Regions from separate parts of the Photorhabdus machadonis genome, predicted to be linked through region 3. Evidence: predicted binding sites of a transcription regulator. Region 3 holds the regulator's gene; each other region holds the start of a gene.
The links. Region 3 encodes Fur, which represses iron uptake genes when iron is present. Its sites were predicted from a motif close to ATAATAATGAGAACNACTATCAA; they were not measured.
Positions count from the first base shown of each region.

Region 1: bfd (bacterioferritin-associated ferredoxin) is a predicted target of Fur. The motif match lies at 3,767-3,789, and genes of this name have one in related genera.
Region 2: fepB (Fe2+-enterobactin ABC transporter substrate-binding protein) is a predicted target of Fur. The motif match lies at 5,487-5,509, and genes of this name have one in related genera.
Region 4: feoA (ferrous iron transporter A) is a predicted target of Fur. The motif match lies at 6,289-6,311, and genes of this name have one in related genera.

Region 1 is NZ_CP199761.1:5,116,946-5,124,565, forward strand. It holds gene rplB (50S ribosomal protein L2) at 1-768, opposite strand, end outside; gene rplW (50S ribosomal protein L23) at 788-1,090, opposite strand; gene rplD (50S ribosomal protein L4) at 1,087-1,692, opposite strand; gene rplC (50S ribosomal protein L3) at 1,709-2,338, opposite strand; gene rpsJ (30S ribosomal protein S10) at 2,371-2,682, opposite strand; gene bfr (bacterioferritin) at 2,981-3,457, opposite strand; gene bfd (bacterioferritin-associated ferredoxin) at 3,534-3,728, opposite strand; gene tuf (elongation factor Tu) at 4,406-5,590, opposite strand; tRNA gene ACUN2T_RS24680 (tRNA-Thr) at 5,701-5,776, opposite strand; tRNA gene ACUN2T_RS24685 (tRNA-Gly) at 5,783-5,857, opposite strand; tRNA gene ACUN2T_RS24690 (tRNA-Tyr) at 5,962-6,046, opposite strand; tRNA gene ACUN2T_RS24695 (tRNA-Thr) at 6,063-6,138, opposite strand; gene coaA (type I pantothenate kinase) at 6,570-7,520, shown strand; gene birA (bifunctional biotin--[acetyl-CoA-carboxylase] ligase/biotin operon repressor BirA) at 7,564-7,620, opposite strand, start outside.
Region 2 is NZ_CP199761.1:1,574,407-1,582,026, reverse strand. It holds gene ACUN2T_RS07930 (TonB-dependent receptor) at 1-1,571, opposite strand, end outside; gene ACUN2T_RS07925 (FecCD family ABC transporter permease) at 2,259-3,323, opposite strand; gene ACUN2T_RS07920 (FecCD family ABC transporter permease) at 3,320-4,372, opposite strand; gene fepB (Fe2+-enterobactin ABC transporter substrate-binding protein) at 4,396-5,436, opposite strand; gene ACUN2T_RS07910 (condensation domain-containing protein) at 5,805-7,145, shown strand; gene ACUN2T_RS07905 (helix-turn-helix transcriptional regulator) at 7,414-7,620, opposite strand, start outside.
Region 3 is NZ_CP199761.1:4,022,272-4,029,891, forward strand. It holds gene ACUN2T_RS19080 (type I secretion system permease/ATPase) at 1-1,313, shown strand, start outside; gene ACUN2T_RS19085 (GlxA family transcriptional regulator) at 1,496-2,464, shown strand; gene ybfE (LexA regulated protein) at 2,604-2,891, shown strand; gene fldA (flavodoxin FldA) at 3,064-3,594, shown strand; gene fur (ferric iron uptake transcriptional regulator) at 3,925-4,371, shown strand; partial or broken gene ACUN2T_RS19105 (chitobiase/beta-hexosaminidase C-terminal domain-containing protein) at 4,581-4,918, opposite strand; gene ACUN2T_RS19110 (hypothetical protein) at 5,209-5,526, opposite strand; gene ACUN2T_RS19115 (multinuclear nonheme iron-dependent oxidase) at 5,556-6,242, shown strand; gene ACUN2T_RS19120 (hypothetical protein) at 6,217-6,723, shown strand; gene ACUN2T_RS19125 (hypothetical protein) at 6,692-7,620, shown strand, end outside.
Region 4 is NZ_CP199761.1:189,037-196,656, reverse strand. It holds gene ACUN2T_RS00995 (FAD-dependent monooxygenase) at 1-642, shown strand, start outside; gene greB (transcription elongation factor GreB) at 931-1,404, shown strand; gene ACUN2T_RS00985 (3-oxoacyl-[acyl-carrier-protein] synthase III C-terminal domain-containing protein) at 1,788-2,837, shown strand; gene ACUN2T_RS00980 (hypothetical protein) at 3,337-3,507, opposite strand; gene ACUN2T_RS00975 (Tex family protein) at 3,759-6,083, shown strand; gene feoA (ferrous iron transporter A) at 6,353-6,586, shown strand; gene feoB (Fe(2+) transporter permease subunit FeoB) at 6,634-7,620, shown strand, end outside.

The DNA.
Region 1 (7,620 bases), 1.1 Mb from region 3:
CTTCTTACCTTTAGTTTGAACACCCCAAGGAGTTACAGGATGTTTACCAAAGTTACGACCTTCACCACCACCATGTGGATGATCTACTGGGTTCATCGCCGTACCACGAACGGTAGGACGGATGCCACGCCAGCGACTTGCACCAGCTTTACCCAGAACGCGTAACATATGTTCTGCGTTACCAACTTCACCTAAAGTAGCGCGGCAATCAGACAGAACTTTACGCATTTCACCAGAACGCAAACGCAAGGTTACATAAGAACCATCACGAGCAACGATCTGAACATATGCACCAGCGGAACGAGCCAACTGGCCGCCTTTACCCGGCTTCATTTCTACATTGTGTACAGTAGAACCAACCGGGATATTACGCATTGGCAATGCATTACCAGCTTTGATAGCTGCGTCAGCACCAGATTGGATCTGATCACCAGCTTTCAGGCCTTTAGGTGCAAGAATATAACGACGTTCACCGTCTTTATACAGAACCAGGGCGATGTTTGCTGAACGGTTTGGATCATATTCCAAACGCTCAACTACAGCAGGGATACCATCTTTGTTACGCTTGAAGTCAATCAAACGATAGTGCTGTTTGTGGCCACCACCGATGTGACGAGTGGTAATACGGCCATTGTTGTTACGACCACCGGTTTTGCTGCTTTTTTCCAGCAACGGAGCATAAGGCTTACCCTTATGCAGCTCAGGGTTAACCACTTTAACAACGTGGCGACGGCCCGGAGACGTAGGTTTACATTTAACAATTGCCATTGTTCTTTACTCCTCCGACTTACTCTGCACCACCGATGAAGTCCATATTCTGGCCTTCTTTCAGAGTGACATAAGCTTTTTTCCAGTCGCTACGACGACCAATACGCTGACCGTGGCGTTTAGTTTTGCCTTTAACCAGCAAAGTGTTAACACCTTCAACTTCGACTTCAAACAATTTCTGCACAGCAGCTTTAATTTCTGCTTTAGTCGCGTCTTTTGCAACTTTGAGAACGATGGTATTGCTTTTTTCCATCGCTGTAGAAGCTTTTTCAGATACGTGCGGCGCGCGCAGTACTTTCAGCAGACGTTCTTCACGGATCATGCCAGCATCTCCTCAACTTGCTTCACAGCGTCAGCAGTCATAACCACTTTATCGAAGGCGATCAAACTAACTGGATCGATACCAGCTGCATCACGAACGTCAACCTTGTACAGGTTGCGAGCGGCTAAGAACAAGTTCTCATCAACTTCACTAGTGATAATCAGCACATCTTCCAGAGCCATCTCTTTCAGTTTCTGAGCTAGAAGCTTAGTTTTAGGGGCTTCTACAGAAAAACTCTCGACAACTATCAGACGATCTTGACGTACCAGTTCAGACAGGATGCTTTTCAGAGCACCGCGGTACATTTTCTTATTAACTTTTTGACTGTGGTCCTGTGGCTTAGCTGCGAAAGTTACACCACCAGAGCGCCAAATTGGGCTCTTAATAGAACCAGAGCGTGCACGGCCAGTGCCTTTCTGACGCCATGGTTTTTTACCTGAACCAGAAACTTCAGCACGGGTTTTCTGAGCACGAGTACCTTGACGTGCACCAGCTGCGTAAGCAACGACTACTTGATGCACAAGCGCTTCATTGAAATCACGCCCGAAGGTAGTTTCGGAAACAGTCAGCGCGCCTTGCGCGTCTTTCATTACCAATTCCATTCCTATCTCCTTGACGTTACGCCTTGACAGCCGGTTTTACGATCAGGTTGCCACCAGTTGCACCTGGAACAGCACCTTTGACCAGCAGCAGGTTGCGCTCAGCGTCAACACGTACTACATCCAGGCTTTGAACGGTTACACGCTCATTACCCAGTTGGCCTGCCATTTTTTTGCCTTTAAATACCTTGCCCGGAGTTTGGTTCTGACCGATAGAACCCGGAACACGGTGAGACAAAGAGTTACCGTGGCTAGCATCTTGGGTACGGAAGTTCCAGCGCTTAACAGTACCAGCAAAACCTTTACCTTTAGATGTACCAGTAACGTCGACTTTCTTAACGTCAGCGAAAATTTCAACGCTAATGCTTTGACCTACAGCATATTCTTCGTCTTCAGACAGACGGAATTCACGCAGGATACGGCCAGCTTCAACGCCAGCTTTAGCGAAATGACCCGCTTCAGGTTTGTTTACACGGTTAGCTTTTTTGCTACCAGTAGTAACCTGAATTGCACGATAACCGTCGCTATCCAGATCTTTAACCTGAGTAACACGGTTATCTTCAATTTCGATAACTGTTACAGGGATTGAAACTCCATCTTCTGTGAAGATACGAGTCATACCCACTTTTTTACCGACTAAACCAATCATTGTTTCAACCTCTCAATCGTTCAATGACCTGATTAACCCAGGCTGATCTGCACGTCTACACCGGCAGCCAGATCCAGACGCATCAGAGCATCAACGGTTTTCTCGGTTGGCTCAACGATGTCAACCAGACGCTTATGAGTGCGAATTTCGTACTGATCACGCGCATCTTTATTAACATGCGGAGAAATCAGAACAGTAAAACGCTCTTTACGAGTCGGCAGCGGGATCGGACCACGAACCTGCGCACCAGTGCGCTTAGCGGTCTCGACAATTTCCGCAGTTGATTGATCTATCAAACGATGATCAAATGCTTTCAGGCGGATACGGATTCTTTGGTTCTGCATGAGACCAGAGCTCCAACTATTTTATAAACGTAAATAACTACTCCTCGTGCCCATTTCGATTGATGGGAGAGTGTAATCGTTCAATATATAACCCCCATATCGGGAGTATTTTTAAATGGCAGAAAAGCAAAACACTGCACATTTACTGACTAATAGATCAGGCTTACTCAAAGTAAGCCCGCGTATTATACGCAAATCAATTAGCAAAGCAAGATACAGATGAAAATCTATTCGGAATGAAATAAATGAGTGTAGAATAAGATGCCCTAGCTTTAGTAGATAGGGCATTTTTCTAGGACTATTCTCCTTCAAGAATCTGTACCTGGGTATAATTTTGAATCCCCATGCGTTCAATTAATTCAAACTGAGTTTCCAGCCAATCAATATGCTCTTCTTCTTCATCTAAGATATCGATCATCAAATCACGACTAACATAATCATGAATCGAATCAGCATAAGCGATCGCTTCTCTCAAATCCTTGGCTCCTTGCAATTCTAGTTGCAAATCGGATTTGAGCATTTCTTCAATATCTTCTCCGATGTTAAGTTTTCCTAAATCCTGCAAATTAGGAATTCCCTCAAGAAAAAGGATACGTTCAATGTATCTATCAGCATGTTTCATTTCATCGATAGATTCATGATATTCCTTGTCATTAAGGCGGGTAAGGCCCCAGTTTTTGAACATCCGGGCGTGCAGAAAATACTGATTAATTGCAACAAGCTCATTTCCAAGAAGTTTGTTCAAATGAGCAATTATTTTTTTATCACCTTTCATAGCTACTCCTCCGCTTCCAGTACTTAAAGTGTAGTACCTATTCAGCAGAGTAGTAATAAACTTACCTTATTTTTTATCAAGCAACGTTATCTATCTTAGGCAGTTGTGCAATTTCCTCATTAATTAGCTCTCTGGCTTGGCGTATGCATTTACCACAATCACGGCCCACAGGCACAATACGTTTTAGTTCTCTAATAGAGTGAACATGATGCTGACGCACCGCGTTACGTATTGTTTTGTCACTCACCGCATTACATAGGCAAACATACATAAATAGCACTCTCTGGTACATATTATAGCTTATATTAAATAATAATGAGTATCATTTCAATAATCATTCGTATTTTAATTTTCTGATCCAACTCTTCCAAATTTTCTTTCACCTTCATCCGATGGAAATGGTTCACTCATCCACATAATATTCTGATGGATAAGACTTTTATCACTACTGGTAACTTTATTAAACTTATTCCATCCTAAATAAAATTTAGCTAAACCAACCACATATTAAAGACACAGCAACTACACTATTTCCTACATCAACAACTTGCTCTAGAGCTGAGAACTGATAGTCAGAAGGAAGGAGAGGGATCATCTGTTTTACGATATTACGGGATTCACATGTTTAGTTGTATGAGAAGGACTTAGCATAAGAACAAACATTAACATATTTAATGACGAATGGATGATAGGTGATAGGTCCAGATGTACCCTGAGTATCTTGGTAGAACAAGCGGATAATATCCAAAGACAAACTACGAACTGTCACAGTCAAAAACCAAAGACTAAGACTAGAAGAAGTACCCCAAGATGATTCATGTAGGCAATTCAAGGAAAGGATATATTTGAAGACATCAACCGACAGACACCTGATGTAATACACCAGGTGTCTATTCTAAAGCAAACCCGAGTTCAAGCTTGCCCTAGGACTAAATATACGATCAGCTATTAAGCAATAACTTTAGCAACAACACCAGCACCTACTGTACGGCCACCTTCACGGATTGCGAAGCGCAGACCCTGGTCCATCGCGATTGGTGCAATCAGGGTAACGATCATCTGAATGTTATCACCTGGCATCACCATTTCCACGCCTTCTGGCAGTTCGATAGTCCCGGTTACGTCAGTTGTACGGAAGTAGAACTGTGGACGGTAGCCTTTGAAGAACGGAGTATGACGGCCGCCTTCGTCTTTGCTCAGAATATAAACTTCTGATTCGAAAGTGGTGTGTGGCTTGATTGAACCGGGTTTTGCCAATACCTGACCACGTTCGATTTCGTCACGTTTGGTACCACGCAGCAGAACACCCACGTTCTCACCCGCACGGCCTTCGTCCAGCAGTTTGCGGAACATTTCTACGCCGGTACAAGTTGTTTTCGTGGTGTCTTTAATCCCCACGATTTCAACTTCTTCACCCACTTTAACGATACCGCGCTCTACACGACCGGTAACGACAGTACCACGGCCTGAAATAGAGAATACGTCTTCGATTGGCAGCAGGAATGGCTGGTCAATAGCACGCTCTGGCTCTGGAATGTAGCTATCCAGGGCCTCTGCCAGTTCGATGATTTTGGCTTCCCACTCTGCCTCACCTTCCAGTGCTTTCAGAGCAGAACCACGGATAACTGGCGTGTCGTCGCCTGGGAAGTCGTACTGAGACAGCAGCTCACGCACTTCCATCTCAACCAGTTCCAGCAGCTCTTCGTCGTCTACCATGTCACATTTGTTCAGGAACACGATGATGTAAGGAACGCCTACCTGACGGCCTAACAGGATGTGCTCACGAGTTTGTGGCATTGGACCATCAGTTGCTGCAACTACCAGGATCGCGCCGTCCATCTGGGCAGCACCGGTGATCATGTTTTTCACATAGTCGGCGTGGCCTGGGCAGTCAACATGCGCATAGTGACGGCTTGGCGTATCGTATTCTACGTGAGAAGTAGAGATGGTGATACCACGCGCTTTTTCTTCTGGCGCGTTATCGATCTGGTCGAATGCGCGAGCGTTACCACCGTAGGTTTTAGCCAATACAGTAGTGATGGCAGCAGTCAGGGTAGTTTTACCATGGTCAACGTGGCCGATAGTACCAACGTTAACGTGCGGTTTTTTACGTTCAAACTTTTCTTTAGACATTAGATTGTCCCTCTAAGACACGGAATCGGTGGCTTCACCACATCAACCAAGCTATTGCTTGTTGAATATTGCTTACAGGAAGAAAACCAAGAGACAAGAACATAAGGAAATGGTGCTGATAGGCAGATTCGAACTGCCGGCCTCACCCTTACCAAGGGTGTGCTCTACCAACTGAGCTATATCAGCACATTTTGGAGCGGGCAGCGGGAATCGAACCCGCATCATCAGCTTGGAAGGCTGAGGTAATAGCCATTATACGATGCCCGCATTGAACCCGGCTACCTGATTTTAATCAGCTGTACATTGTATCTCAATGTGCTTCGCTTGGAGTAACTACTCAAGCAGGACACTCAAGACTAAATCTGATTGTTTGGTGGTGGGGGAAGGATTCGAACCTTCGAAGTCTGTGACGGCAGATTTACAGTCTGCTCCCTTTGGCCGCTCGGGAACCCCACCCTATCCAAATTTTTAATGGTGCCGGCACCAAGAGTCGAACTCGGGACCTACTGATTACAAGTCAGTTGCTCTACCAACTGAGCTATGCCGGCATCAAGTGCTGCGCATTCTAGGCAGTGTGAACACTCTATGCAACAAAAAAATTGCCTCAATCTGATCATTCGGTCATAAAACACTCAATTCTATCTGATCAGCTGCTTTTTTCAATAGATTCAGTCCAAATAACAAACAAAAAATTATCTATAACTATTGTGGAACTGATTATAATCCTCTATAAAACTCGATAAAATACTTCATTTGCCGTCAGTTAAATTCCCATCATTAAACAAACAACCTAAGCTAGCAGTAAGCAAAGTAACTCAATTTTTTACAATTCTGCATTTCTTATCAAAAAAAATCGCCAAAAATATAAAAAAGCCTACGCCTGTCGCTCCTCAGTCGATATGATGCGATTTATTTTTTGTCGGGTACAGGTTGTTTATTACAATCTGTCCAACCTGCACAAACAGGCAGATGTTGGTTTATGAATAAAAAAGAACCTTTTTTGGCTACTCCATATTTGCAATTCAATCGTGAACAATGGGCAACCTTACGTGATTCAGTTCCACTGACATTAACAAAAGAAGAACTAATTGATTTAAAAGGGATAAATGAAGAAATTTCTTTAGAAGAAGTTGTTGAAATTTACCTTCCTTTATCTCGCTTACTTAATTTTTATATTAGCTCAAATTTACGTCGCCAAGCAGTGCTCGAACAATTTCTAGGCACTGATGGACAAAAGGTCCCTTATGTCATAGGCATTGCTGGCAGTGTTGCTGTTGGCAAAAGTACTACCGCACGTCTATTGCAAGCACTACTAAGTCGTTGGCCTGAACACAGAAGTGTAGAATTAATTACTACAGATGGCTTTCTACATTCTAACAGCGTACTAAATGAACGTGGATTGATGAAAAAGAAAGGTTTTCCACAATCATATGATATGCATTGCCTAGTGAAATTTGTATCTGATATAAAATCAGGGTCCGAGCAAGTATCTGCACCAGTTTACTCTCATCTTACCTATGATATCGTACCAAATGAACAAAAGTTCATTGAACAACCAGATATTTTGATTCTGGAAGGTCTGAATGTATTACAAAGCGGTATGGATTATCCCCATGACCCACACCATGTATTTGTCTCTGATTTTGTCGACTTCTCTATCTACGTCGACGCACCAGAAAAATTACTCCAAAGTTGGTATATCAGTCGGTTCCTAAAATTTCGTCAGGGTGCCTTTTCAGATCCAGATTCTTATTTCCACAGTTATTCCAAATTATCAGAAGAAGAGGCCATAAACATTGCATCTGATATCTGGCAAGAGATCAATGGCTTAAACTTGCAACAAAATATTCTACCAACGCGAGAACGAGCAAGCCTAATCATGACAAAAGGCACTAATCACACTATTGAAAGCGTAAGGTTACGTAAGTAAAAATAGTTTCCGAACCCGGAAGATATCTCTCTTCCGGTTGTTCTTAACAACCTCTCAAAGAAATCTCACCACCGATATATGGAGTTATGACACCATCCTG
Region 2 (7,620 bases), 2.4 Mb from region 3:
TTACCATCCAGCAGGCTGTTACGTGTATAAAGGCTGTAGTTCCAGACATATTCAGGGTCATAGGTATAACTAATGACAGGCTTGCCAAAGGTCACTCCCGCCCCTCCTGCGTTATAGCCTCTACCAACAGCTACCCCGACGGTTTGATCTTTCTGCGGTTTCCAGGCTACATCAATTTTAGGCAGAAAAGCGTTATAGGTTTTATCAAAATCGATTGCTACACTTTCGCTTCCCCCTTTACGTGTTCTGTGTTCACGTTCAAAGCGGCTTGATAAAGTCACATCAATTTCAGGAACAACCGTGTAGGTCAAGACAGTATAGGCAGAGGCGGTTTCCGTTTTGTCATCAAACTTGCTGCCCCCGAAAAGATTGATAGACTCATCCTGTTTACCATGGAAATAACGCACCCCCACCAAACCATTCAACCGACTATCAAACCCTTGAAAACGGATAATAGGTTCAACTTCTAACTCTTTACCATCAGTATCAGCTTTTGGAATTTTAGACGAGGTTAATCTGCGATAAGCAAGATCGGTATAAATCAATTTATTTTCCAGACTCATCGTATCTGACAAAGCCCATGAAATATCCCAGATCCCACTGGTCGTTTTTCGTTCTACAACGGGTCTGAACAGCTCATGCCTTAAATTAAGCGTATCCCTTGGATTGTATGCTTCGTTCTGAGGAGCCCGACTATCAAGATGGTTAACCGTTAATTTGGTGGATAACTCAGGAATAGACAGTGGTTCAAACAACAGCTTCGCACGGACTGTTGTTGATTCAATTTTGTGCGGATCGCCAACCGGATCATAAGAAACCAAGTTAGCAAAGCTATCGCGATTTTGACGATCGACACTAAGACGGAAAGCCAGTTGATCGTCAATCAAAGGACCGGAAGCCATCGCAGCGACTTGCTGATAGCCTTGATTAGCGAATCCACTTTTGATTGCACTCTCCCAATAAAAGGTAGGATCGAGTGATTTAATGATCACCGCGCCTGCAATTGCATTCCTTCCCTGAATATAACTTTGTGGATCACGAAATACTTCGACACTCTCTATATCCCACAAAGATTGCGTACCGAAAGCCAATTCATTATAGGTAAACGAACGCCCATCAATAGAGACGTTAATTCTGGGACGCGTCCCACTAATGAAAGCCATTCCCCCCTGTGAAGGGCCCGAACCATCAACACCCCGAACGGCGGGAAGAGCATTACTAATACCATTATCAACAACGTTCGGCGTCATTTGCAGCAACATGTTAACATCAGGATTAGGAATAGATTTCATTTTGCGAAGATTATAAACCTCGACACTTGAACCACTATCATAAATAGAGCGGTTAACTTTCTCTCCAGTTACCACTAATACATCTTCTTCTGATGATAATGCCTTGGTATTTCCTTTTTGGGCGCTTTGTGTGTTGTTTTCCTCTGCCGCAATAGCATCAGTTCCTGTCAGCACAATAGCACCAAAAAATAAAGCCCCAAAAATACCTACAAAATTTGATTTCTCAGTATGTTCTTTTTCTGATACATCATGTTGCAGAGTTGAGTGCAACCTATTCATTCATTTTTCTCCTTTAGCCAGCTTACACGAAATCGTTTTAATAGATTAGTGAGTTAAATCGTGACATTGCTGACCGGTGGATCCCAGTCTGGAAAAAACATGGTGTGATTCAGCCCATGCTAATTTCATGCAGAGTAGTTTATTTATGTTACTATTACTCTTCGGTGCTTCTTTATTATAATATTTCTTAAATAGTAATAATTATCATAACAAGGTGTATTATTGTATGTAAATAAAAATCATTATCATTAACTGTGATCAATGCAACAGAAAAATAAAATTCCTATATAAAACAATTTATTATTTTAAGGAAATAAAAAAAATAAAAGATAACTCGGTAAAATATGTGGTTTTAGAGCGATATTTAGCCAGAAAGAGATCCACTGAAAGTATACACCTATATTTTTTGGCATTAATTTGAGATCTAAAAAAGCAGACTTGGAAAATAAAGAAATAATTCACAGACTAAAGTAAGAATATAAATAACGAAAATATTCCATCAATTAAGACAGATAAAGACCAAAAAAATATATCCCCTTCATCTTTCAAGTTGCTGCTTTGTTGGCGGCGTTCACTTGCCGCCGCGCTGCAACTTGAAATCTATTGAGTATATTATTATATTCATTACCTGAATGGCTGCCCCTGATATCTCCCCTCACATTAGGAGAAGATTTACGGCAATTCTTACTAAATTTGCCGGGAACGAGTCAACAACCAAATCAGATAAATTCCGCCAACGAGTCCTGTCATAAGCCCAATAGGAACTGCTGATCGTAAAGGTAACAGCTGCGTAAGCAGATCCGCTGACAGTAAAAGACAAGCCCCCATTAGCGCCGCACTGACAACTGGCATATTTCTCGAACGGGTCAGGCGAACCACAAGTTGAGGGGCGGCCAAAGCAACAAAAGCAATCGGCCCTGAAGCACCAGTGGCAAGAGCCGCTAAAACCACAGCGCAAAATATCATAATAAGACGAACGCGTTCCACCCTGATACCGAGCTGACTGGCAATATCATCCCCCATCTCGATAATGGTCAGTTTCCTGGCCATAAAAAGAACCAAAGGTACCAGCAATACAACTCCTATTAAAACAGGAAAAACATGTACCCATGTACGGGCATTAAGTGATCCAACAAGCCATAAATTTGCCATCACAGCATTATCCAGATTACCTTTTACCAGTAATAAGCCGTTCAGGGCACTTAACACTGAGCCCACACCAATACCCATCAGGATAAGACGATATCCCCCTATTGCGCCGGATTTTAAAGATAACAAATACACTACCGCTGCAGTTAATACTCCTCCGGCAACAGCAGCAATCGCTACTTGCACTGCACTATTATCAAATAAAACTATCTGTATAATCGCCCCCGTCGCGGCACCGGTTGTAAGACCAATCACATCTGGAGAACCTAACGCATTTCGGGAAATAGACTGAAAAACCGCACCAGATACCCCCAGTGCCACACCAACAAAAATTGCGGTTAATACACGGGGCAAACGAATATCCATGATGATTTTTTCGCGGACAGAACCAGAACCCTGCCCAAAAAAAATAGTGATAATTTGTTCAATTGTGATATTGAATTTGCCGGTAGTCATGGAAAAAAGCGCTAATGCCATAATCAACAGCAATATGGCACAAATCACCATAAGATTTCTGGGAACAAAAACAAGAGACACTTTTCCTTGTCGCCAGACCTTACCGGAAATATTAACCTCGGTCTCACCATCATTCCGTCTGCTCATAATTGGACAATTTTCCATTTTCTGACCAAGAAAACAAAGAACGGCCCTCCGATTAGCGCCACCATAATGCCAACACTAATTTCCCCAGGATATCCTACGACTCGCCCTAGGCTATCAGCCGCTACCACCATAACGCCAGATATCAGCATAGAATAAGGAAGTACCCAACGATAATCAGGCCCTGCAATTAAACGGGCAAAATGAGGGGCGGTCAGGCCGATGAAACTAATGGGCCCCGCCGCTGCCGTGGCACCGCCAGATAACATAATGATAACCAGTGCAGATAGAATCCAAACTTTGGTTTGGTTAACACCCAGTGATTTTCCCAGATCATGACCAAGTGCTACCGTATCAAGAGACTTTGTCAGCATTAAAGCAATTATCACTCCGGAGGCCACCAGTATAGAGATAGGGAAAAGCACCTCATAACCTCGTCCTTGGAGTGAACCCACCACCCAGTGCCGAAATTGATTAAATACCTCATCTTCACTGTTTATGGTGATAATCTGGGTAACAGCAAGTAATACAACGGACAGTGCAGCGCCCGCCAATACCATTCTTACCGGGTTCAACCCATGCTGGATCCCCCCAAACAGATACACGCCACCACCTGCAATTGTTGCCCCTGCCAGACCAAACCACATATAGCCAACAACATCGGAAATGCCCAAAAAAGCAATTGCCGAGACAATGGAAACCGCTGCGCCAGCATTGACGCCCAGGATACCCGGATCAGCCAGTGGATTGCGAGTAAGCGCCTGCATAATGGCACCCGCAACACCCAATGAACAACCAACGATAATCGCCAGCAGAGTCCGGGGCACTCTCAGATAACGAACCAATAAATGTTCACTATTGGCAGGATTAAAAGCAGTGAATGCCTCCCAGGTAACTTTAATCGTGACAGGACGAGACCCAACAAAAAGGCTAAAAACTGAAAATGCCACAAGTAATAACCCGCAAATCAGCAACCCTTTTCGCTGAAATTTAAATTGCCGGTTATCGGATTGCACAACAGAATTAGCAACTGAAAAAATCAATTTTTTCATATCCAACTCAAACAATTGCTAAGTTATTTCGCTTTCTGCTTAATGCCAAACCGTTTAACAATGCTATCGGCAATTTCTTTTGCACTGTAATAATCAATTCGAAACGAATTCATCCCAAGACCATAAACCTGTCTTGTTTTGACTGAGGCCAAATTAGCGAGGACAGGATCCTTTAAGAATTCAGTCGCTCTGTGCTCTCCTGCACTTAAAAGAAATGTCGTGGGCGCGGTTAACTGGGTAATATTTTCATATTGTGCCCAAACAAAGTCCCCGGTTTTATTTGCATTATTATGCCAGGCAGGATCTGCCGACTCGATAGTAAACCCAAGCTGTGAAAGCAGCAAAGCATGTGGGCTTATACTCGTTGATATGGGGTTAATGGTGCCCGGCCCCGCATAGCTGATAATATTAACCTTACCTTCGGGAATCGCAATTTTTGTCCGGCACTCAGCAAGAAAATGATTAAAACCCGTAATTCTGGCCGCAACTTTATCTTCAAGCCCTGTCGCTTCGCCTAATTCAGTCGCCAAATCCTGCCATGTCTGTTTACCATAATCTAAGATAATCGTAGGCGCGATTTGTTTAAGTTGCTCTACCTGAGCATATGCGGAATCAGCGCCGCTCACAGAAACCACGATTAGATCGGGCGCGACAACATAAGCCATTTCCAGATCAATATTGCCGGCTGACCAGAGCTTTTCAATTTTCCGCTCTTGAGCAACGTTGTCCCATTGAGCGAAAAATTTCCCATTCGTGGCCGTTGCACTCGCAACCACAGGCGCGTCAATTGATAACAGTATTCCGGTTATCGAAACAGTGGTCGATAAAATACGCTGGGGTTTTGTCGGAATAGAGGTGATAGTGCCATCAGCATTTTTAAAATCTCTTGGCCAAGAAAGGTTTTCCGTCTGAGCTGCATTTTTCGCGTTTACAGCATAAACAGTCCCCCCAAATAGCGTGACCAGAGTAATTACCAAGCCATATACAAGGGTTAATATCGATTTCATTCTGGCATTCTCAGACAGTGATTGTGGATCTGCGATGCAGAAACCTCGCATACCCATTCAGATAATCCAAAGTGGACGTAATGTATCATTTTGTCTAATATCCGACAATGAGATTAATAATGATTATCATATACAATAACGCTGATCACGAAATACGTCACATTCTTGTTGTATCGCACAACAAATGTTTCATTTTCTCAGATATAAAACCAATTCAGATTTCAACCAGAAACAATCAACGAAAAATGGTGATCAAACAGGAGAATGAATGTCATGGGAATAAATAGGCGATTATGCGTTGGCTTGTTCAGACGGGAATATCGTAGCTTAACATTGTGTGAACACCTATCACAAACATAGAAGAAAGTTTTATCTGTTTTCTTATTTTTTATTCTATTTTCTATGATGAATTCATAAGGTTTACAATGATAAACATCGATCAAACTTCTAGCTGGATGCCATTGACGCAGGCACAACAATATTACTGGCACGAGTTCAGCCTGCATTCCGAAAAAGTTGTTTCGACTGTCGCTCACTATCTTGATATTCAGGGTAATGTCGATCAAGAAGCACTTTGCAAAGCAATAACGATGGGGATTAGTGAAACAGATGTGCTCTCTGTCCGTTTTAAACTCCTTGAAGAAGAACTGCATCCTTTACAACAACCGAATCAAGCCGCCACACCACAGTTAAAATTCATCGAGTTACAGACGCAACCCGATCCCTTCCACACCGCATTACAACTTATGCGAGCCGATGTGGAATCTCCGCTGAATTTATTAACTCAACTGCTATCCGCTCAGTGGCTATTTAAATTAAGCGAGTCTCATTATCTCTGGTACAACCGGGCTCATCATATTCTACTTGATGGATTTGGTATGGCGCTCATTGAACATCGTTGTGCGCATTTCTATTCGTACTGTCTTGGTAAAGCCAGTGCCGATGCTTCTTTTCACTCACTCAGCAGCTACCTTATTGAAGAACAAGAGTACTGTAACAGCGAGCAATATGAAAAGGATCGCTTATACTGGCAAAATTATCTTTCATCCGCGCACTTTCCAACCGTGGATATCGCCCGTGCCGACTATAGTACTAAACACCATTACACCAGTTGTGCGCTCTCCAGGAATATTGTTACAGGCTTAACACGTTTATCGGCTGATACAGCTATCGCCTGGCCTGATCTGTTAGTGGCGCTTTCAAGCATCTACCTGCTTCACTATTTCGCTGCACAGACACAAAATGGTGAATACTCAATGCCATTATGGCTACCCTATATGAATCGCCGAACCCGTTTCAGAACCAATACACCAGCATTAATGACGAATATTCTTCCCTTATTGATAAACACCAATCCGGATGAGACATTAGAGACCTTTTTGAGAAAGACAATCAACGCGCTTCATACTCAACGAACTCATGCCAGATATCGTATAGAACAGATCTGTTTAGATCATAAACTACCTCAAGATACCCGTTATTTATTTTCTCCACTCATCAATGTGTTACCTTTTGATTCTCCCAATTTTGTCGATTGCCAGGTTAAACGCCATATACTCACCAGCGGGCTCTATGATTGCTTTAGCTTTAACATTATCTATCGCGGGAAAGTAGATGCCGGAGAATTAATTATTGATATTGATGCTGATTCAACAATATTTGGCAAAGAAGAGGTTAAAAACCATCAGAAAAACCTGACTGATTTTCTACAAAAAGTGCTCACAGGCAATTCGCTTTTCCTGCCTATAAAAGCGCTTTATTCATAGAATAAAAAAATAACTTAATATATAAAGAACCGGAGTCTGACTCCGGTTCAGAGCACATGAGTCAGGTATTTCATTGATATAGTTAAAAATAGTCATCGTTAAAATTACTTTTTTATAAAAGAGGCTGATCAGATCGCTTTAATGATGATAAATTCCATAAAAATATTATCTAATGATCACAAAAATCATTAGATAATTAGTAACTACTCTACTGATAGACAAGCTGAGATTCTTATTTTTAACCCCTAAAACTTGGCAAACCATAATGTTAATCTAATAAAAAATAGCCCATAGGTTTATAATATTTTGGTGGAACATAAAGATCGTAGCCATTTTTTTTACAAAACAATCTTAACTCTATAACTGATCCAACAGAAAATTTCTCATAGATATCTTCGAAATGTTTTTCCACAGTACGGCATGAAATACCCATTTCGACTGCTATATCTTTATTACTGAGACCACAGCAAAACAG
Region 3 (7,620 bases):
TGGATTTGCTCTTCGTCATCATGTTCATTGGCATCATGTTTTACTATGCCTGGATACTAACCTGGATTGTTATTGGTTCGCTTTTCGTTTATTTCGTATTTTGGGTCGCCGCCGGGCCGATTATTCGCCGCAAAGTAGCGGCAGAATATGAAACCGATGCAAATGCAACAAGCTTTCTGACTGAAGCCGTGACAGGGATTGAAACCATCAAAACCACCGCGACTGAAAACCGTTTCTTACATCAGTGGCAACGTATTCTCAGCCAGCAGTTGACTAAAAGCTTCACAGCACAAAAAAGCGGTTTAATCGCAGGACAGGGAATCGATTTTGTCCAGAAATTTACTGCCGCGATCCTCTTATGGTGGGGAGTGACAGAAGTCCTGCGTGGTGAACTGACTCCGGGGCAACTTATCGCTTTCAATATGCTGGCCGGACACGTCACGCAACCTATCCTCCGGCTCGCACAGGTTTGGCAGGATTTTCAGCACACGTTAATCGCGCTGAAACGTGTGGGGGATATTCTTGATGAACCAATGGAAAACAGTAAACAAGGGTTGGCTTCTGTACCTGAGCTGGAAGGCCAGATTGAATTCAAAAATATTCGCTTCCGTTATCATGACGACACGCCGGAAGTTCTGGCAAACCTATCGTTATCGATAAAATCTGGTCAATTTATTGGTATAACCGGACCCTCTGGTTCAGGTAAAAGTACGCTCACTCGTTTGCTGCAAAGGCTATATGTACCCCAGCATGGACAAGTTCTGATTGATGGCATGGATCTGGCTATTGCCGATCCCGTCTCCTTACGCCGCAATATGAGTGTTGTACTCCAGGAAAGTATCCTGTTTTCCGGCAGCATCACCGATAACATCCGGCTGTGTAAACCCAATGCGACAGATGAAGAAGTCTACCGCGCTGCTGAATTATCCGGCGCCATTGAATTTATTCAATCCTTTCCTCACGGTTTTGCACATCCAGTTGGGGAAAAAGGGGCAAATCTCTCAGGTGGTCAAAGACAGAGAATCGCATTAGCAAGAGCGCTCTTGGTCAACCCAACGATTCTGATCCTTGATGAAGCCACCTCAGCATTGGACTATGAATCCGAAGCGGCGATCATGGCAAATATGGATGAAATATGCCGTAACAGAACAGTTATTAGCATTGCTCACAGGCTCAATACGATCCGCCACGCGGATAAAATTTGTGTGTTAGATCAGGGGCAAATTGTCGAATTTGGCTCACATGACCCATTGCTCCAGCAAGGCGGCTTATACGCTCATTTGTGGCATCAACAAGTTGGCGAAACTAAATGACTACCCGCTTAACTCTTAACCAGAATTGAATAAATTTTGACTGAAATTGTATCTAGTCTTACTTATTTGTTCTAAAAAATAACTCTATGTAATTAAATTATTTATAATTATTATAATAAGTTATTAACATGTTAGATAATAAAATATCTTTACACATCTTAATTTTTAAGTTGGAGAATTTTATGGACAGGAATCCAGTTTCTTTAAGCGCTTTAGCATTTTCAGGAGGACCTCTGACTTCTATTACCGGCCCGATAGAAATTTTAACCATTGCCGCTCATTTAGCCGGAGCACCGGTGCCGGAAATCAATATTGTCACACAGGATAATCAGGATGCTATCGGACTAGGCGGTGTTCGGCTAAAACCCAATAAACTCATAGGAGAAATTAGACAAACAGATATTGTCCTGGTGGGTTCAGTTGGGGTCCCTTATTACGATGTCGATCTTTGTACCCAAGAAACCTTAGATTGGCTCCAGATGATGGGAGAAAGAAATATTCCTATCGTCGCCATTTGTTCAGGTTCTTTTGTACTGGCTAAAGCTAATTTACTCAATAACCGCAAAGCCACCACACACTGGTTATTTACCAAATTATTCAAGGACATGTTTCCACAAGTACGGTTACATTCAGAAATAAAAGTCACCAGCGATAACAATATTTTTTGTACTTCCGGCACCTATGAATACAATGATGTGATGATGCATATTATTGAACAAATATATGGTCAAAATACCAGAGAAACTTGTAGCCAACTTATATTTGGTGACATAGAAGGCGCCCCTCCACATACTCTGGCAAGTTTTGTACCATACCGCCAGCACTCAGATACCTTAATCCACAAACTACAGGATTGGATGCATTCTGCCCCATCAGACATATTATCAGTCGGCGATCTGGCAAATAAAATTCATTTGTGTGAAAGGCAGATGAAGCGACGCTTTAAAACAGCCACCGGTCAAACACCAATCCAATATATCCAGCAAATCCGGTTATCCCTGGCAAAATACTGCTTAGAAAAATCGAATAAGACCATAGAAGAAATCAGTCATGAAGTTGGCTATGAAGACACCCGCTATTTCAGAGAATTATTTAAGAAATCTAATGGGTTAACACCCATCGAGTACCGCAGAAAATACCAGTACCGTTAAAGTCGGAACACAATGGACATCCTTTACGAATAAACAGTGACACCGCTTTTTATCTTTGTCAGACAGTAGCGATACACAGGAAGCTGGGGTATCATGGCGTGCTATATTTTATGGTATACGCCCTTTAGTAATTGAATTTATGGCAAAAGAACAAATGGATCGCACCACTCTGGATTTGTTCGCAAATGAACGCAGACCGGGGCGCCCAAAAACCAACCCACTTTCCAGGGATGAACAGCTCAGAGTCAATAAACGTAACCAGCTTCGCCGTGATAAGGTGCGTGGTCTGCGTCGTGTGGAATTGAAAATAAATGCTGACGCAGTCGATGCACTAAACTTTCTTGCACAACAACGCAATATCAGCCGCAGTGAACTCATTGAGCAAATTTTGCTGGCTCAGTTAGCAGAAAGCGATATCACTGCTTGATAACATTGAAAGTACGAAATCACACAAATTTGACAGAATTGTCCCTGCTGTTTGGTCAGAATAGGATTTTGTTTTTTTAATAATACAATCAGAATTTTTCTGCTGATTTTGACATTTTATACGTATATCTCAAACAGAAATACACAAATAAAACAAGAGGTTATATCATTTTATGGCAATTATAGGTATATTCTTTGGCAGCGATACTGGCAACACAGAAAATATTGCCAAAAAAATCCAGAAAATTCTGGGTTCCGACGTTGCTGAAGTCCACGATATTGCCAAGAGCAGTAAAGAAGATATCGAACAGTTCGATATTCTGCTGCTCGGCATCCCTACCTGGTACTACGGAGAAGCTCAGTGTGACTGGGATGATTTTTTCCCTACTCTGGAAGAGATCGATTTTGACGGGAAGCTGGTTGCCCTTTTCGGTTGCGGCGATCAAGAAGATTACGCGGAATATTTCTGTGATGCGATGGGAACTATCCGTGACATTATTGAACCCCGTGGCGCAATTATTGTTGGTCACTGGTCAACAGCGGGTTATCACTTTGAAGAATCAAAAGGTCTGGCTGATGATGATCATTTTATTGGGCTGGCTATTGATGAAGACCGCCAACCAGAATTAACCGAAGAACGCGTTAATTCTTGGACTAAGCAGATCTACGAAGAGATGAGTCTGGCGGAAATTATTGCCGGATAGGAATTTACCCCAATAGGCGTATATTGGTGCAGGCCATTTCTTATCAATAGTGAATACGCGGTAGGTGAGTAGCCATTCGCTTTTGTCAACACACTGCTCACATCCGCTCTTTTACTACAAAGAATGGCGAAAAGATAGCCTAAACATTATAAATAGTAAGGTTATTCCTGCGTCTTACAAATGATTATTCTGGCAAAATGTGTAATGATAGTTAAGGTTAACGTGGTTTTCATTTTCATTAGCCATACCTATAATCATAATCTGATAACTAACCGGTACTTTTTGAAGTATCGCTAAGTTCACTTTACTGAGTAACAGGACTGAATCCGCATGACCGACAACAATAAGGCATTAAAAGATGCTGGGCTTAAAGTGACACTTCCTCGACTGAAAATACTGGAAGTGTTACAGGATCCTGAATACCACCACGTCAGTGCGGAAGATCTCTACAAAAAACTGATTGATAACGGTGAAGAGATTGGCCTCGCTACTGTCTACCGCGTGTTGAATCAGTTTGATGACGCCGGCATTGTCACCCGTCATAATTTTGAAGGTGGCAAATCGGTTTTTGAACTCACTCAACAACACCACCACGACCATTTGATCTGTCTGGACTGCGGTAAAGTCATTGAATTCAGAGACAAACAGATCGAAAAACGCCAGAAGAATATCGCTGAACGTTATGGGATTAAACTCTCAAACCACAGTCTTTATTTATATGGTCATTGCTCGGCAGGTAATTGCCGCGAAGACAATAGTGTACATGACGAGAAGTAATTCATTCCTGAGCCGATAATTTTTTATCCATAGCCATAGATAGAAAGGGACCCATCAGGGTAATGCCAGTCACTCAAGGTGACTGGTTCCCAGAACATAGTGACTTATCGTTTTACCGCCTTTAACGTAAGTGCAGGCGCCGCGTTGTGGCAATACAACACAGCGTTCTGAAAGGAACCCTGATGGGTTCCTTTCTTGATGAGACAAAATCATGCCTTTACATGATCAATCCGGCTGTAACGTTGACCATCCGGACTGACAGAACGGATCAACACATCACCTTTCACTTTCGGACGTTTATCATTGTCATAAATCTTCCAGCTACTACCGCCATCAGTTGAATACTGAATAACCAACCCTGGCAAAGCAATATTGGCTTTCAGAACACCGCGTTTTACCTTAGCCCCCGGAACCGGTAAACGGTAAGCAATTCCTGCTCTATCCAGTTTGACAAGCTCACGCTGCCCTATCAGGTTAGCGAGAACCGGGTCCAATCACGATTCAGTGCATCTATATCAACTTTATTCGTTTCTCCTCCCTTATATTCCTAGCCTGGAACATTCATCAGGAAGGTCATAACGAGCCATAACATGTTTTTCCCGAAAGTCAGAGCCAAATGATTATCCTATCTCAATCTATTACGGGACACAGCCTAGTACTACAGCCGTACTTACTTTTTTCAACAGAAAAGACACTCATAGAAAAGCTTAATTCATGCGGTTTCTCAGAGTTGTGAGCATCAAGGAAAATGCAACTTTCTGGTATCTACGGCTGTAGTACTAAGTATAGAAGGAAGTGAAGTAAACCTATGCTTAACAAAAGAAGAGGAAGATGAAACTATAAATTCAATTCATTATTTAAAATCATTCGAAAGTTTTGTGAATAGGTGAATAATGCAAATAGGAACCAATTGGTCTGGAAATAGAGAACTAAAAGTTCTAAAAGTTCTAAAAGTTCTAAAAGTTCTAAAAGTTCTAAAAGTTCTAAAAGTTCTAAAAGTTCTAAAAGTTCTAAAAGTTCTAAAAGTTCTAAAAGTTCTAAAAGTTCTAAAAGTTCTAAAAGTTCTAAAAGTTCTAAAAGTTCTAAAAGTTCTAAAAGTTCTAAAAGTTCTAAAAGTTCTAAAAGTTCTAAAAGTTCTAAAAGAGATAATATCACTGAAAAAGGTCGACTTCATAGAGATATTAATAGATAACTTTTTACAGTGCTCTCCTGACTCAATACTTGACATAAGCAAAGGATTACCGATAGCGTTTCATATCATGAACTCTAAATATATGCACAGAAGCAAACAAGATTTGGAGAGCATAGGGAAAATCATAAGGCTACTCCAAAAAGAACTAGACCCCATATATATATCTGATCATGTTGGTATTTTTTATCATAATAGCTATCCTTTACCAACAATGAGTGAAGTAGATTACTCTTCTGAAAAAGATAAATACTTCGATTCAGTAAGCCTTTGGCAAGATATAATTGGCGAAAAAATTTATTTAGAAAACTTCCCTTCAATACTTGATGAAAACGCTAGGCTACAACCAGATTTCTTTAAAGAAATGACAAAAAAATGCGGCAATGGATTTTTGTTTGATATATCAAATGCTGTAATTGCACAAGAAAACACGGGAACCCCATTTAAAGAATGGCTTGATATAGAAATAAACCATCTTCACATTGGTGGTTATGCAGAAACATCATTACGTCCTGGTTTCTTAGTTGACACTCATGCACATAGAATATCTAATCTTTCATTAGAGTATTTTAATAAATTAGAAACAGAGAGTAAGGGCAACCTTACATCACTATCTGTTGAAAGAGATGATAATTTTGTATTAGGAGACTGGATTAATGACATCGAATTATGCAGACAATAGAAATTGTTACTCTTATGTTGTAACTGGAGAGTCCGCATCAGAACTACCAAAAAACAAATCAGACTCTCTATCTAAGCTCATGATCTATAATATAACTAGTATATTAAACAATCCTCTGAGCAGATCTAAAGCTGAAGTTTCTTTTGAAGAAGCAGAGGAATTTATACGTTGGGCAAACAAGAGGAAATATCATCTCGACTGGAGAATATTTGCATACTTTTTATCTTTCAGACATGAAAATAAAAAAAACCTTACAGATGAAATGATTAATGATTTATTAATCTTCTCAGCAAGCCAATGGACTTATTTTGATAAAAGCGACAAAGAAGAGGTAATAATATACTCCAAAATTAAAGAAGGATATAAGTTTATAGCAAAAAAGTCAAAAAAAGCGTCAATTGCGAGAAAATTATACATAGCCAAGATTGATATTATGGATGATGGATCTCATGATAGAAGAAAAGAAATTATATATATTTGACAAGGGTATTATATTGCCATCGATAACAATGTTTAAGAGTAGAATGCTAAACATGGCAATGCAACTCATTATTACCGCACTAATATATCAATTGTCTGCAAACAATGCTGGATTTTTTTTACTATCATCACAGTTGGTTCAGATATTTGTTGTTGCCTCATGTACCTTTTTCATAGGCATTAATATAAAATCAGACATTAAAAATAAAAACTACACTTACGAAAACTACACTTGGCTTTTAATAACAGCGACGATAATAGGTTTATTAATAACTCTAATATCTGGGATATCAATACATTATTACAGTGACCATGCAGTAACAAAAAGAACAGCATTGATACTATCAATCGGCATTATACCATTATGTATATATTCTGTTAACTGTGCAATTCTAGAGTCTACAAAACAAGAAAGGCACATGGTAAAAGTCAACTTATTCAGTATATTAACAAATTTATTCGCCTTGATTGCATTATACTTATTTACTGGTGATTTAATATTTTCTATTGCTCTTGCTATCAGTATTTCAAGAGTATATATGGCCATCTCATCTTCAATCCCATTAATAAAATTTATAAAATGGAAAAAAGTTGACTTGCCTTACATTAAGGATATTGTGAATATAGGAATAAACGAAGCTTTGACATCTACATCATTAGTAATATTGATGTCTATTTTAATAAGGTTTGTCTCAACATTAATTTCAAACATAGAATTATCAAAATTATTTGTTTACATGGGGATTATGAATTACCTATTTGTCACGGGCTTTTCTGCTGTTATTTCATTGGCTTCAAATTACAGAAATGGTGAGAACAATTTTTTAAATATCGCGATAGGTACCAACTTATTTTACCTTATTATCTTTTCAGCCGCCTCACCATTAATTAGTTTGAT
Region 4 (7,620 bases), 1.5 Mb from region 3:
CGCACTGCTGATTATATTTGCTGGCTGGCTATCACTCGTTACCAGCATCAGCAAATTACGCCAGGTTATATCGTGCATTATTGGGGGGCCGGTAAACGGATTGGTTTAATTGACATTGGCGGGGGAGAAGTCTATTGGTGGGGAACAGCCAATATGAAAGACAAACAGGCGCGAGCATGGCAAGGTTCCAACCAAGACATTGCAGGTTTCTACCAAGGCTGGCCAAATATTGTCTCAGATATCATCTTAAAAACGCCTTCGACAGACATTATCGCCGTTCCCGCTCAGGATCGTCCTTTTTCTCCACATTGGGGAAAAGGTCGTATCACATTATTAGGCGATGCCGCGCATCCGATGCTGGCTAGCTTAGGACAAGGTGCCGGAATGGCAATGGAGGATGCTGCTGTTCTGGCGCACGCTATCATGCAGAAAGCGGATCCTATAACTGCATTGCGTTTTTATGAAAAAACACGTATCCCAAGAACAGAAACGATGGTCAATGCCTCAAGATCGATGAGTGATATTGAGCAGGAGGATCGTTTTTTCCCTCGACTGAAACGAAATCTGGCCTTGCGCTTGGCACCTGAGTCCGCATTAAAACAGAATATAAAAAGCTCCCTGATATTTACCCTGGATAGTTGAGACAGTATAAAATGGCAATTCAATCTACGTCACCGAATCCAGTGCATACTGATACAGATTCAGACCACTATTGAGATGCCTACCGGATCATCAAACACATTCCGATGTCATCGTGCTTTTAGAGGAAGCGTTGCCGGTAAATCTGCGACGCTTCACTTCCAGCTTTTCATCGTCGAAAATGACCTGAACGAGTAGGTGGTTGCAACTCTTAAAGCCTACCTTATAAGAATTGCCACAATAACTTATAATGATATTTATCAATGAAACTCACTATCTCTACAACATAAAATGAAGACTAAGCTTATAACCCGCGAAGGCTACAACAAACTAAAGGAAGAATTGGATTATCTATGGCGTGAAGAACGCCCGGAAGTCACTAAAAAAGTCACTTGGGCGGCAAGCCTCGGAGACAGGAGCGAAAACGCAGATTATCAATATAACAAGAAGAGACTACGGGAAATTGATCGAAGAGTCAGATACCTGACCAAGAGTCTGGAAGAACTACGGTGTGTTGATTACTCCCCTCAACAAGATGGCCGTGTGTTCTTTGGTGCATGGGTAGAAATCGAAAATGATCAAGGTGAGAGTAAACGCTTCCGTATTGTTGGGTACGATGAGATTTTTGGTCGCAAAGACTACATATCGATCGATTCTCCAATGGCTCGGGCTTTATTGAAGAAAGAAGTCGGAGACAGTGCAATCGTTCATACGCCAACAGGAAAAGTCTTATGGTACGTGAATGAGATAGAATATATGAAATAGTCTGTATACTGTTTCAACATGACACAATTAGACTTTATTTAGTCTCGATAATAATCACGCATATAAATAAAAAATCACAAATACGGAATGTATTTTAAAGTTTACACAGTCTGAACATAAAGAAATAAAAAATAATATTCGACCCTTGATTTGAGCCGGACTTATGTTAGAAATATAAGCAATCAAATTATCTCAACGGAGAAAAATTAAATTCACAATAAACTTTACTGATATGTAACCCCTTTGTTTATATTTCGTGAAAATATAATTTCTAATTATTTTTAATATAACTCTGTATTGTACAGAGTAGAAACTAAATTTCATTTTTTACTAAAATACTAGCAAAACAGAATTTTTAAGATATTTATCTAGAGGATGCGGTAATGAAAATAGCAGGCATAGCAGGATCACTTCCATCACGGCTTGTTACAAATGAGGAAATTGTTAATTTAGTTGAGCAACATTCAAAAGAAACCTTTCAAGGAGATTTATCCAAGACCTTAAAATCAATCGGAAAATTACTCAATAAAAGTGGTATAGAAACCCGATATTGGCTAGCTGAGGGTGAAAAACCCATGCAACTCATGGAAGCAACATTCGATCGCGCTTTAGCACAAGCTAATATAAGCAAAGCAGAAATCGATTTGTTGATCTATCCCAGTGTCACTCGTGGCTTCACTGAGCCGGCCAATAGTACTTTTATCGCAAAAGCGCTGGGACTCAATTGCAGGAATTACGATGTCATAGACGCCTGTAACGGCTGGGTGACAGCGATGGATATTATCAATAGTAAAATGAAGGCGGGTGAAATACGCCATGCTGCTATTGTTAATATGGAGTTTGGTATGTCCGATGGTGGGCCTATCTTCCCAGAGAACTTTTCTTTGTCTTCTTCATCCGAGTTAGCTTATAAATTTCCAAGTTTTACGATAGGCGAAGCAACAACTGTTACCATATTGAGTAATGAATCACCGGATAATTTCAAGTTTTCTTATATCAACAGACCAGATTTAGGTGATCTATCTACCATTTCCTTGCCAAACTGGGAACTGTTCTGTAACGATTCTGATGTTGAACGCATTTCACCTCTTGGTGGACAATGTCGGTTTAATTCATATGCAGCTCTACTACATGAATATGGCCGGGAAGGAACAATAGGGGTATTTAATAAGCACCAAGTTTCCAAGAATGATATTCACAAGATCTTTATTCACACGGGTTCACCAAAAATGTGGCACGAATTTGGACAGTCGATCGATGTTGATAACAAAATGCATCATGTTGGACATAAAACAGGTAACATTGTTACTGCATCTATTCCTTTTGGAATCATTGATGCTGTTCACCAAGGTGTATTGGAAAAAGAGCAATTCTGTATGGGATGGGCAGGAAGTGGTGGAATGGTTTTTGCGGCAATGTCATTTAAATTTTAATACGTATCGCTACTGCGCCGACCAAAGCAAATAGCAAGGTACATGAAATCGGAAATATACCACTTAAACTAATTGATATTATGACTCCAGTTTGATTCATAGTGAAACATTAGCACGATAGGTTAAATCCTGAGCCATTTATGGCAAAAAAACAAACCTATCAGATTAAAGATACAATAAGTAAACTCCTGTCTACATTGTCCTGGGGTAGCTATTCGCCTGGATATCATTAATAAGGTCAGAAGACCACGCAGTCTTCTGACCTTAATTAACAATCACATTACTTTGAACACAGAATTATTTTAAATTTATTTAGTCAGTTTAATTTTATCAACCTTAAATCCTTTGTCATTTATACCCAACTTCTAAAAAAATCCAATTTCGACAGAAAACTATATATTCAAAAGTATTAAAGAAATCCAGAAAACGTCTCATAAATCATTATTTTCAATAATAACAGTTAATTATTCTGATTATATACCAATATCATCTTTCATATTTAAAATATAATAACCATTTTTATATTAACAGCATATAGAAATTCCGCAACTTTACTATTTCCCCCTAAATGCTCACCAATGCCAGAAACGGGGCAAGTAACAATAATCGGTTCCATTGCGCTACAGTTGAGGTAACAGCCTGATTCACATACCAGCACGGCCTTTTCCATCAATATTCCTGTTTTAAAAGCCCGGAGCAAACTCACTTTCGCAGGGAATGTAGCTAATTTTTTACACGAAAAATCTAATGAAAAAATTTGATTTAATCGCAGTTGCTATAGTGTAGCCGACAATAAATTCATTGAATTATATCGTAACCCGTCAGAATAAGATCAGACATGAACTGGAAATTGTTCCTCTCAGAACGTATAAAGGGGTTTTTGTGAATATTTGAAGCCTATCCACCAGAAGAAAACACAACATGAATGAATCTTTAAGCCGAATTATTGCCAGTGAGCTACAGGCCCAGCCACAACAAGTCCTTTCAGCCATGAGTCTGCTTGATGAAGGGAATACTGTCCCCTTTATTGCACGATATCGTAAAGAAGCCACCGGCGGTCTGGATGACACCCAACTTCGCCAACTTGAGAGTCGCCTTGGTTATCTGCGTGAACTGTCAGACCGCCGACAAACCATTCTTAAATCCATTGACGAGCAAGGCAAGCTGACACCAGAACTGGCCGAAGCAATTAATGGCACCCAGAGCAAAACAGAACTAGAAGATCTTTATCTGCCATACAAGCCGAAACGTCGTACCCGTGGGCAAATCGCTATTGAAGCAGGTCTTGAACCTCTGGCAAGCTCTCTGTGGCAAGATCCACAACAGGAACCGGAGCAGGTTGCCGCCATCTTTGTTAATGTCGATAAAGGTATAGCCGATACTAAAGCCGCTCTGGATGGCGCTCGTTATATCCTGATGGAGCGTTTCGCTGAAGATGCGGCATTATTGGCAAAAGTTCGTGACTATTTATGGAAAAATGCCCATCTGGTCGCCAAAGTCGCCACAGGAAAAGAAGAAGCAGGTGCTAAATTCCGCGACTATTTTGATTACCATGAACCTATCGCACAGGTCCCCTCTCACCGCGCATTAGCCATGTTCCGTGGTCGTAATGAAGGCATGCTGCAACTTTCTCTGAATGCTGATCCCCAGTTTGATGAATCCCCCAAAGAGAGCTACTGCGAACAGATTATTACCCAACATCTTAATCTGCGCCTGAACAATGCACCGGCGGATAGCTGGCGCAAAGCCGTCGTAAACTGGACCTGGCGTGTCAAAGTATTGCTGCATCTTGAAACAGAATTGATGAGCACGTTACGTGAAAAAGCAGAAGATGAAGCTATCAAGGTATTCGCCCGTAACCTGCAAGATCTGTTGATGGCCGCACCAGCAGGTATGCGCGCAACAATGGGGCTCGATCCCGGTCTGCGTACCGGTGTTAAAGTTGCCGTCATTGATGCAACTGGCAAACTGATCGCCACAGACACTATCTATCCGCACACCGGGCAAACCGCCAAAGCCGCCGCAAGCGTGGCCGCGTTGTGTATCAAACATCAGGTGGAACTGGTCGCTATCGGTAACGGTACCGCTTCCCGCGAAACAGAACGTTTCTTCGCCGATGTCCAGAAACAGTTCCCGGAGATAAAAGGCCAAAAAGTGATTGTCAGCGAGGCGGGCGCATCTGTTTATTCTGCATCAGAACTGGCAGCACAGGAATTTCCTGGCCTGGACGTTTCACTGCGCGGTGCAGTCTCTATCGCTCGCCGCCTGCAAGATCCACTGGCTGAATTAGTGAAAATCGATCCGAAATCTATCGGCGTAGGTCAATATCAACATGATGTCAGCCAGACCCAACTTGCCAAAAAACTGGACGCAGTAGTTGAGGATTGTGTAAACGCCGTAGGCGTGGATCTGAATACCGCGTCTGTTCCTCTATTGACCCGAGTTGCCGGGCTGACCCGTATGATTGCCCAGAACATCATAAATTGGCGCGATGAGAATGGCCGCTTCAATAACCGCGCACAATTACTGAAAGTCAGCCGCCTTGGGCCAAAAGCGTTTGAACAGTGTGCCGGCTTCCTGCGTATCAATCACGGTGATAACCCGCTGGATGCATCGACTGTTCACCCGGAAGCTTATCCAGTAGTTGAAAAAATTTTGGCGGCCACTGAACAGAAACTCCAGGAATTGATGGGTAATCCTGCTTCACTGCGTGGATTGCAACCTCAGGATTTCACCACCGAACAATTTGGTGTTCCAACCGTCACCGATATTCTGAAAGAGCTGGAAAAACCTGGCCGTGACCCACGCCCAGAGTTTAAAACCGCGACCTTCGCTGACGGGGTGGAAACGATGAATGACCTGAGTCCGGGGATGGTACTGGAAGGTGCGGTCACTAACGTGACTAACTTCGGCGCATTTGTCGACATCGGTGTTCATCAAGATGGCCTGGTGCATATCTCTTCGCTGTCAGATCGCTTTGTGGAAGATCCTCACACCGTGGTAAAAGCAGGCGATATCGTCAAAATCAAAGTGCTGGAAGTTGACCTGAACCGTAAGCGTATCGCTCTGACCATGCGGCTTGATGAACAACCGGGAGAAGCCCACTCACGCCGCAGTAGTCATCCTCAAACTGAGCGCCGCCCTGAACGCAATGACAAAAACCGAACTCCTCCGCGCGCTTCAACGCCAGCCGGAAACAGTGCCATGAGTGACGCACTGGCCGCCGCATTCGGAAAAAAACGCTGATAATCTTATCATCGCAAACAATATGCACTGCTCTGGCAGTGCATATCTCATCTCGGCTGTCAGACAAAATCCAAATGCACTTGCCCCTGTCAACCTCGGTTACTTATTGAACATTAATTATTGAAAATACGATCAACATTGAAATTAATGTTGGTTATTATTCTTATTTGCAATTAACATGCATAGGATAAAAATCGTACTTTACATAATATTAAGTACGACTCTGGTTCTCGAGATTATTTTACTTATCACGCATCCCGGAAGGTTATATGCAACTTCTTCCAGACCACAGTTACAAGATTATTGGCTTTTCTCCCAAGATCAGCCCAGCTTACCGGCAAAAATTGCTGTCATTAGGCATGTTGCCCGGTTCCTCTTTTCATGTTGTCCGTTTAGCGCCTTTAGGCGATCCGATACAAATTGAGACCCGTAGAGTTAACCTGATTCTGAGAAAAAAAGACTTGGAATTTCTCACATTAGACAACGTCCAATGCAATGCATAATCCACTGCAAGCAATAAAACTGTTACTCCTAATCTGGCACCAAGAACATGAAAGCACTCACTATTGGCTTAATCGGCAACCCCAATGCCGGCAAAACGACATTATTTAACCAACTTACTGGTGCCCGTCAACGTGTAGGCAACTGGGCAGGCGTCACGGTAGAACGCAAAGTTGGCCGTTTTACCACTGAAGACCATAAAATTGAGCTGGTTGACCTGCCGGGAACCTACTCTCTGACTACGATTTCTGAACAAACATCACTCGATGAGCAGATAGCCTGCCACTACATCCTGAGCGGTGATGCTGACATGCTAATTAACGTCGTAGACGCTTCTAACCTTGAGCGAAATCTCTATCTAACATTACAACTGTTGGAATTAGGCATTCCATGCATTGTTGCGCTGAATATGCTGGATATCGCTAAAAGCCAGCATATTCAAATCAATATTGCGGAATTGGAGAAGCACCTTGGCTGTCCAGTCATTCCAATGGTTTCAACCCGCGCAACCGGACTCAATGAACTAAAACAAGCAATTGACCGCCATAAACAGAATTCTGCGCAGTCACTGATTCGCTACCCTGATTGCTTGTTGCAAGAAGTTGATCAGCTATCTGGTACAATTTCAGACGATTTTAATGCTCAACAACGCCGCTGGTTAGCCCTTCAGATACTTGAAGGGGACATTTACAGCCTGGAGCGTTCCGGCCTTACGACATTAACGCTGGCCGAATCCAAGGAACGCCTGCAACAACAACAATACGAAGAACCGGAACTGGTTATTGCCGATGCACGCTATCAAAGCATCAACACATTATGCATGGTCGTGATCGACAGCCAAAAAGCCATGCCAAACAAACTCACCCAAGCAATTGATAACATCATCCTCAATCGCTGGTTGGGTGTGCCCATTTTTCTGGCTGTGATGTATTTAATGTTCGTACTCGCGATTAATATCGGTGGTGCATTGCAGCCTATTTTCGACGCAGGTTCTATCGCTGTTTTCATTCATGGCGTTCAATGGCTTGGTCATACA